Regions from separate parts of the Reyranella sp. genome, predicted to be linked through region 2. Evidence: predicted binding sites of a transcription regulator. Region 2 holds the regulator's gene; the other holds the start of a gene.
The links. Region 2 encodes PhoB, which activates phosphate uptake and scavenging genes when phosphate is short. Its sites were predicted from a motif close to TGTCATNNANCTGTCAT; they were not measured.
Positions count from the first base shown of each region.

Region 1: the regulator PhoB is predicted to act here: its motif matches at 2,067-2,083, upstream of ACQY8M_RS22940 (RNA degradosome polyphosphate kinase).

Region 1 is NZ_OZ257242.1:4,726,054-4,730,470, reverse strand. Features, by position in the region: gene ACQY8M_RS22940 (RNA degradosome polyphosphate kinase) at 1-2,026, opposite strand, end outside; gene ACQY8M_RS22935 (SixA phosphatase family protein) at 2,128-2,652, shown strand; gene ACQY8M_RS22930 (SDR family oxidoreductase) at 2,720-3,499, opposite strand; gene ACQY8M_RS22925 (DUF2147 domain-containing protein) at 3,510-3,974, opposite strand; gene ACQY8M_RS22920 (chromosomal replication initiator DnaA) at 3,971-4,417, opposite strand, start outside.
Region 2 is NZ_OZ257242.1:1,544,678-1,549,094, forward strand. Features, by position in the region: gene pstA (phosphate ABC transporter permease PstA) at 1-383, shown strand, start outside; gene pstB (phosphate ABC transporter ATP-binding protein PstB) at 383-1,213, shown strand; gene phoU (phosphate signaling complex protein PhoU) at 1,243-1,956, shown strand; gene phoB (phosphate regulon transcriptional regulator PhoB) at 1,953-2,693, shown strand; gene ACQY8M_RS07490 (AmpG family muropeptide MFS transporter) at 2,843-4,249, opposite strand; gene ACQY8M_RS07495 (adenosine kinase) at 4,246-4,417, opposite strand, start outside.

The DNA.
Region 1 (4,417 bases), 3.2 Mb from region 2:
GGCGGGTGAAGATGCCGTCCGGCCCCATGGTCCAGCTTTGGGCGTCGTCTTTCAGGTTGGCGACCATGATCTGGTCGAGCACCTGTTCGTGCACCGTCGGATTCTCGACCGGGCAGAACAGCTCGACCCGGCGGTCGAGATTGCGCGGCATCCAGTCGGCCGAGGAAATGAACACCTTGGCATCGGGCGACGGCAGCGCCTTGCCGTTGCCGAAGCACACGATGCGTGCATGTTCCAGGAAGCGGCCGATGATACTCTTGACCCGGATGTTCTCGCTCAGCCCCGGCACGCCCGGCCGCAGGCAGCAGATGCCGCGGATCACGAGGTCGATATGCACGCCCGCCTTCGAGGCGGCGTACAGCCGGTCGATCATGTCGGGATCGACCAGGGAATTGAGCTTGCACCAGATCGCCGCCGGCTTGCCGGCCGTCGCATTGGCGATCTCGGCGTCGATCAGGCCAAAGATCGTCGAGCGCAGCGTCACCGGCGCGAAAGCGATCTTCTCCATCTTCTCGGGACGGGCATAGCCGGTCATGTAGTTGAACAGGCGCGCGGCATCGCGGCCCATCGCCGGATCGCAGGTGAAGAACGACAGGTCGGTATAGATGCGCGCCGTGATCGGATGGTAGTTGCCGGTGCCGAAATGGACGTAGGTGCGGATCGCCTGCGCCTCGCGGCGCACCACCATCGACACCTTGGCGTGGGTCTTGAGGTCGATGAAGCCGTAGACCACCTGCACGCCGGCGCGCTCGAGATCGCGCGCCCAGCGGATGTTCGCCTCCTCGTCGAACCGCGCCTTGAGTTCGACCAGCGCCGTCACGGTCTTGCCTGCCTCGGCGGCCGCGATCAGCTCCTTGACGATCGGCGAGTCGGCGGAAGTGCGGTAGAGCGTCTGCTTGATCGCCACCACGGCAGGGTCGCGCGCGGCCTGGCGCAGGAACTGCACCACAACGTCGAAGCTCTCGTAGGGATGATGGACGACGATGTCCTTGGCGCGGATGGCGGCGAAGCAGTCGCCGGCGAAATCGCGAATGCGCTCGGGAAAACGTGCGTTGTAGGGCGCGAACTTGAGGTCCGGCCGATCGTCGACGATCACGGCCTTGACATCGCCGATGTTGAGCATGCGGTCGAGGTGGAAGACGTGGACGATCTGGCCAGCGATCTCGAGCTGGTCGAACAGGAAGTCGCGCAGCTCGCCCGGCATGTCGACGTCGAGCGAGATCGAGATCAGGTCGCCGCGGCGGCGGCGCTTCAGCGCGCTCTCGTAGAGCAGCACGAGATCTTCCGACTCTTCGTTGATCTCGACGTCGCTGTCGCGGATCAGCCGGAAGAAGCCGCGCTCGCTCACTCCGTAACCGGGGAACAGGCGCGGCAGGAAAATCGCGATCAGCTCTTCCAGCGGCAGGAAACGGATGGCCGGGCCTGGCAGGCGCACGAACCGGTCGACCTGCGGCGGCAACGGCAACAGCGCCATCAGCGGGCGCTTGTCGTCCTTGCGCTTGAGCTTGAAAATTGCCGAGAAGCCGCCGTTGGGGAGGAAGGGGAATGGATGGGCCGGATCGACTGCCAGGGGAGTCAGGATCGGGAAGACCTGGTCGATGAAGTAGGTTTCGAGCCAGGTCCTCTCGCCATCGCTGAGCTCGCTGCCGGCCAGAACAGCGATGCCGGCCTCGCGCAATTCACCCTGCAGAAGCCCCCAGACGCGCTGCTGTTCATCCATAAGGGCGGACGCGCGTTCGCGGATCGCCGCCAGTTGCTCCCCCGGTGTCAGGCCGTCGTCGCTGAGCATGGTCGAGCGATTCGGCAGCATGTCGACGAGACCGGCGACGCGGACCATGTAGAACTCGTCGAGGTTGCCCGCCGAGATCGACAGGAATCTCACCCGCTCGAGCAGCGGATGGCGCGGGTTGCTGGCTTCCTCGAGCACACGCGTGTTGAAAGCCAGCCACGACAGTTCACGGTTGATGAAGCGGTGCGGATTGTCGGCCGTGATCGCGTCGGCCATATCGGGATTGAGAGCGTCCATGTCGGTCCCGAGTTATTCACAGCAAGCGTAACGAGTCACCATGACGGTGTCATGCCAATTCACTAAACAACTGTTTCCAAAGGATTATTTGGAGTCACGTCGTGAAAGTGGTTCTCCTCCTGCGCCATGCGAAATCGGCCTGGAGCCAGCCCGGCCTGGATGACCATGACCGACCGCTGAACCGCCGTGGCGAGCGGGCCGCGGAGGCAATGGCCGACCACATCGTGCGTAACGCGCCGCGGCCGGATTTGATCCTGTGCTCGACGGCGGCGCGAACCCGCCAGACGCTGGCGCCGCTGGTCCATCGGCTGACCGCCCCTGCCCCGCCGATCGCGCTGGAGCGGGGCCTCTACCTCGCCTCCGAAGACGCCCTGCTGGGGCGCCTGCGCGCCCTTGCGGAAGAGGTCGGCACGGTCCTGCTGATCGGGCACAACGAGGGCATCGGCGCGCTGGCGGAGAGCCTGGCCGGCAGCGGCAGAGCGACCGACCTCGCAGCCCTGCGCGAGAAATATCCGACCGGCACCCTGGCGACCTTGCGGGCGCCGGCCACCTTGTGGACCGAGCTCGCACCGGGCTCCGCCGAACTCGTGTCCTTCGTCCGCCCGCGTGATCTGTTGCCGGAGTAACGAGCTCACGCTCTCCCGGACCGCGAACCGGAGGCTCGCGATCCGGGAGATCATGACATGAGTTGCGTCAGTACGTGCCGGGGTACTGGCCGCCGTCCATCAGGATGTTCTGGCCGGTCATGTAGCCGGCATGCACACTGCACAGGAAGGCGCACATCATCCCGAACTCCTCGGCGGTGCCGAAGCGGCCGGCGGGATGGGCCTTGGCGCCCGCTGCATACTCTTCGTCGAAGCTCTTGCCGGCGTTCGCCGCCCGCACCTTCATGGTGCCACGCAGGCGATCGGTGTCGAACGGGCCGGGCAGCAGGCCGTTGATCGTGACGCCGTGGCGGATCGTCGTGCGCGCCACGCCCGCGACGAAGCCGGTGAGGCCCGAACGCGCGCCGTTGCTGAGGCCCAGGATGTCGATCGGCGCCTTCACCGAGCTCGAGGTAATGTTCACGATGCGCCCGAAGCCGCGCTTCATCATGCCATCGACCGACGCCTTGATGAACTCGATCGGCGTCAGCATGTTGGCGTCGAGCGCCTTGATCCAGTCGTCGCGGTTCCAGTTGCGGAAGTTGCCCGGCGGCGGGCCGCCGGCATTGTTGACGATGATGTCGGGCTCGGGGCACGCCGCCAGCACCTGCTTGCGCCCGTCTTCCGTCGTGACGTCGACCGCGACCGCGGTGACCTTCACGCCGTATTTCTTGCGGATCTCCTCCGCCGTCGCCTCGAGCTCCGACTTGGTGCGCGCGTTGATGACGAGGTCGACTCCCTCGCCGGCGAGCGCCATCGCGCAGCCCTTGCCCAAGCCCTTGCTCGCCGCGCAGACGATCGCCTTGCGGCCTTTGATGCCCATATCCATCTTTCGCTCCCTACTGGCTGACTCTGGTCCAAAGCTGGGTTTCGCCGAGCATCGGCGAACCGACATAGCCGCGCAGGCGGAGCTTTCCGTCCGGCTGCAGGCTGATGTTCGCGCTGTATGTCTTGCCGTTCTCGGGGTTGTAGATCCGGCCTCCTTCGAACTCATTCGGATCCGACGTCGCCTTGAATCCCCAGATCAACAGCATGCCGAGCACCTTGCGGCTGCGCAGCGCCGCGTTTTCGTTGCGATGATCGGTCGCCGTTTGCGGCGTCACGACCTTGCCGTCCGGCCCCTTGGGATCGAACAACGCAACGACCACGCCGCACAACGCCCCAGTTGCCTCGCCGATGCATGGCGAGAGCCTCACCTGCGCCGCACCGGACGCCGTGAGCCATGTGCCCATCACGCCCGACTTCTGCGCGAAGGCCGGCGCGGCGAACAGCGCGATCGCCGCTGCCAGAAGCCATCGTGTCATGACCTTTCCCCCGCAAGCTCTGCCAGCACATCGGCCGCAAGACGGCGGTCGATCTCGCGTCGTTCGGCAAGGGCGCGCTGGTCGAGCGCGGCGACCAGCCGTCGCGCCACTTGCGCCGAGCGCTCCATGCGCGAGACGAGATACTGCACGACACCGGGGCCGGCATGCAATTGCCGGTCGGCGAGCTGCTTCAGGATGATCGAACCCAGCAGCTCATCGTCGGGCGGCACCACGGCCACCGACGGCGCGGCCCGCAGCCGTGAGGCCAGGTCGGGCAGCGCGATGCGCCAGCGGGCCGGCGGCAATTCGGACAGCAGCAGAAGGTGGCCACGCCGCTCGCGCACGAGATTGTAAAGATGCAGCAGCGCGCGTTCGGGTGCCCGCTCCGCACGATCGATCAGCAATGTTGCATTCGCCTCGCTCAGCGCCGTGAGGTCGGCGAT
Region 2 (4,417 bases):
TCCGCACGACCGAGGACATGCTTATGCTGGTGCCCGACACGCTGCGTGAGGCCGCTGCCTCGATCGGCCTGCCGCGCGCCCACATGATCGTCCGCATCGCCTATCGCGCCGCCCAGGCGGGCATCGTCACCGGCATCCTGCTGGCCATCGCCCGCATCAGCGGCGAGACGGCCCCGCTCCTGTTCACCGCCCTGAACAACCAGTTCTTCAGCCTGAACATGGGCGCGCCGATGCCCAGCCTGCCGGTCGTCATCTTCCAGTTCGCCCTGTCGCCCTATGCCGAGTGGCAGAAGCTCGCCTGGACCGGCGCGCTGCTGATCACCGTCACCGTCTTGGGGCTCAGCATCCTGGCCCGTTCGCTTACCTCCGCGAGGAAATCCTGATGTCCATGCAATCCACCGACGCTCCCAGCGTCGCCGTTCCCGTCGCTGCGCACGGCCAAATCGACGTCTCGAAGCTCACGGCCAAGATCACGATCAAGAACCTCGAGTTCTTCTATGGCGACAGCCGGGCGCTGAAGGGCATCAACCTGTCGCTCTACGCGAACAAGGCGACGGCGTTCATCGGGCCCTCGGGCTGCGGCAAGTCCACCCTGCTGCGTATCCTGAACCGCATGTACGACCTCTATCCCGGCCAGCGCGCCACCGGCGACGTCATGTTCGACGGCGATAACCTCCTGCGTGAAGACCAGGACATCAACCTGCTGCGCGCGCGCATCGGCATGGTGTTCCAGAAGCCGACGCCGTTCCCGATGACGATCTACGAGAACATCGCCTTCGGCATCCGTCTCTACGAGAACCTGCCCAAGTCGGAACTCGACGGCCGGGTCGAGCACGCCCTGCGCCGCGGCGCGCTGTGGGACGAGGTCAAGGACAAGCTGGGCGCCAGCGGCCTCAGCCTGTCGGGCGGCCAGCAGCAGCGCCTGTGCATCGCGCGTACGGTCGCGGTCAAGCCGGAGGTCATCCTGTTCGACGAGCCGTGCTCCGCGCTGGACCCGATCTCGACCTCCAAGATCGAGGAGCTGATCGACGAGCTGAAGCAGGACTACACGATCGTGATCGTGACTCACAACATGCAGCAGGCCGCGCGCGTCTCGGACTTCACGACCTTCATGTATCTCGGCGAGATGATCGAGTTCGGTCAGACCGCGACGGTGTTCACGACCCCCAAGGACAAGCGCACGCAGGCCTACATCACGGGCCGTTTCGGCTGACCGGCGTGCCCGAAGAAGGATCAAGTACAATGGCGAGCGACCACATTCTGAAGCGCTTCGACGAAGAGCTGGAGCGCCTCAACGCGACGATCAACGAGATGGGCGGCCTGACCGAGAGCCAGTTCGCCAAGGCGCTGACCGCCGTGCGCGAGCGCGACACGCAGATCGCGGAGGAGGTGATTGCCGACGACGCTCGCGTCGATGCCCTCGATGTCGCGGTGCAGGAGCAGACCGTCAAGCTCCTGGCGCTGCGCCAGCCGATGGCGAACGACCTGCGCATGGTGCTGTCGTCGATCAAGATCGCGGCGGCGCTCGAGCGGATCGCCGACTACGCCAAGAACACCGCCAAGCGCGGCATCGTGATGACCCAGGGCACCGCGCCGGCGTCGGCGGTCGCCGGCATCGATCGCCTGGGCAAGCTGGTGAGGACCGCGCTGAAGGACGTGCTCGACGCCTTTGCCGACGGCGATGTCGCCAAGGCGCACGACGTGTGGAACCGCGACGAGGAGATCGATCAGGTCTACACCGGCCTGTTCCGCGAGCTCCTGACCTACATGATGGAAGACCCGCGCACCATCACGGCCTGCACACATCTCCTGTTCATGGCGAAGAACATCGAGCGGGCCGGCGACCATGTCACCAACATCGCCGAGCTGGTGAGCTTCCGCAGCACCGGTCAGAGCTTCGCCGAAACCCGGCGCAAAGGCAGTGGCTCACTCTACACGACGGATACGGCGTCATGAACGTGGCCACCACCGCTCCTTCCCGCCGCGACACGCAGACGTCGTCGCTGAAGCCGCGCGTGCTGATCGTCGAGGATGAAACCGCGTTGGTGGAGTTGCTGCGTTACAATCTCGAGCAGGCCGGCTTCGCCGTCGCCGTCGCCTATGACGGCGAGGAGGCCCTGGCCTCGGTGCAGGAGGATACGCCCGACCTGATCCTGCTCGACTGGATGCTGCCCTTGATGTCGGGCATCGAGGTCTGCCGCCAGCTGCGGCGCCAGACCTCGACAGCAAACCTGCCGATCATCATGCTGACGGCGCGCGGCGAGGAGGGCGATCGCGTGCGCGGCCTCGACGCCGGCGCCGACGACTATGTCCCCAAGCCGTTCTCGCCGACCGAGCTCGTCGCCCGCATCCGTGCCGTGCTGCGCCGGATCCGGCCGGCGCTCGCCGACGAGGCGCTGAGCTATGCCGACATCGTGATGGACCTCGTCGCGCATCGCGTGACGCGGGGCGGCAAGCCGGTCCATCTCGGGCCGACCGAGTTCCGCCTGCTGCGCCATTTCATGGAACATCCCGGCCGTGTCTTCTCGCGCGAGCAGCTGCTCGATTCGGTGTGGGGCAAGGACGTCTATGTCGAGGCCCGCACGGTCGACGTGCATATCCGCCGCCTGCGCATTGCGTTGAACGGCGACAGCGACGCCGACCTGATCCGCACCGTCCGCGCCGCCGGCTACGCGCTCGACGCGCAAGGGTAATTGCAAGGGTAGTTTTCCACACCCCGGTCACGCTCCTGTAGCGTGCCGCCGCTACACGGAACTCGCTCATTCCATCCTGGCCCCCCACGCCCCGCACTGGAATGGGCAGGTTCCCCCGGCACGGTTGATACCCCGTAGCCGATCTACGACTACCCCTCCTTCGGCCCCGAAGGAGGGGTTTCTTTTTCGAAGTGACGGCGAACGATGGCCGCCAACACGAGCGCAGGCAGGCCGAGCAGCGTGGTGTAGACGAAGAAGATCGCGTAACCCCCGAACCTGTGGGTGGCGGAGAATTCTTCCTGCAGCCTGTCGACGACCCATCCCGAGGAGCCGCCGAGCAGCTTTCCGGGCAGTGTCATAACCGAGGTGAAGAGCGCGTACTGCGTCGCCGTGTAGGCCGTGTTGGTCAGTCCCGACAGGAAGGCGATAAAGATCGAACCGGACATGCCGCCAACCAGGTTGTCCACACTGATGGCGATGGTGAGGATCAGCAGGTCCGGATGACCGACCCAAGCGAGCCACGAAAAGGTGAGATTGCTCGCTGCAATCAGGACCACCGCCGGCATCAGAAGCCTCGCTGCACCGATGCGGAAAACCAGCGCTCCGCCCAGCAGCGCGCCCAGGATCGTCATGGCGAAGCCGTAGATCTTCGAGATGTCGGCGATCTGATCCTTGCTGAACCCCATGTCGATGTAGAACGGGTTGGCCATGACGCCCATCGCGATGTCCGACAGCCTGAACAGGCCGATGAACAGCAGCAGGACGACCGCCATCCAGCGGAAGCGCGCGAAGAAATCGACGAACGGGCAGACGATTGCGTCATAGACGAAGATCAGCACCTTGCGCGACCAGCCGGGCATGTTCCCGAGCCCCGCGGCGAAGATGGCCACCTTGCCTTCGAGCGCGGTCGTCGCGGCGGTGCTCCGGCGCTCCGGCTCCGAGATCAGAAGGGTCGTCATGATTCCGACGAGACCGAGCGCCGCCATCGTCTGGTAGGCCGCCGTCCAGGAGACGAATTGCGCCACGTAGAGGGCGCCCGCCCCGGCGGCGAGGACAGCGATGCGGTAGCCGAGCTGGTAGGTCGCGGCCGTCGCACCCTGCAGACTCGCATCGGTTGCTTCGATACGGCAGGCGTCGAGGGCGATATCCTGCGTGGCCGATGAGAAGGCGACGACCAGTGCGAACACGACCATCCACCACAGGTCAGTGCGGGGGTCGCAGAACGCCATGGCGAGCAGGCCGCCCGCGATCCCGCTCTGGGCCAGCAGCATCCAGGAGCGGCGCCGTCCCAGCCAGCGGGTCAGCAGCGGCAGGGGGACGCGATCGACGACGGGCGACCAGACGAACTTGAAGGAATAGGTGATGCCGATCCAGCTTATGAAGCCAATGGCGGTGCGGCTGATGCCATACTCGCGCAGCCACGCCGACAGCGTCGAGAAGACAAGCAGGAAGGGCAGCCCGGCCGAGAAGCCGAGGAACAGGAACTGGACGACGCGCGGATGGCGGTAAGTCGCTAGCGACTCCCGCCACCCCTTTGCCGGTGCGTCAGCGCTCAAATCAGGTCCTTGAGCGCCGTCTCGGGCCGCGCGCCGACGTGGGAGATGATCTCTGCCGCAGCGATGCCGCCCAGCCGCGCGCATTCGGCGAGCGGCTTGCCGCGGGTGAAGCCGAACAGGAAGCCGGAGGCATAGAGATCCCCCGCGCCGGTGGTGTCGACAATTCGG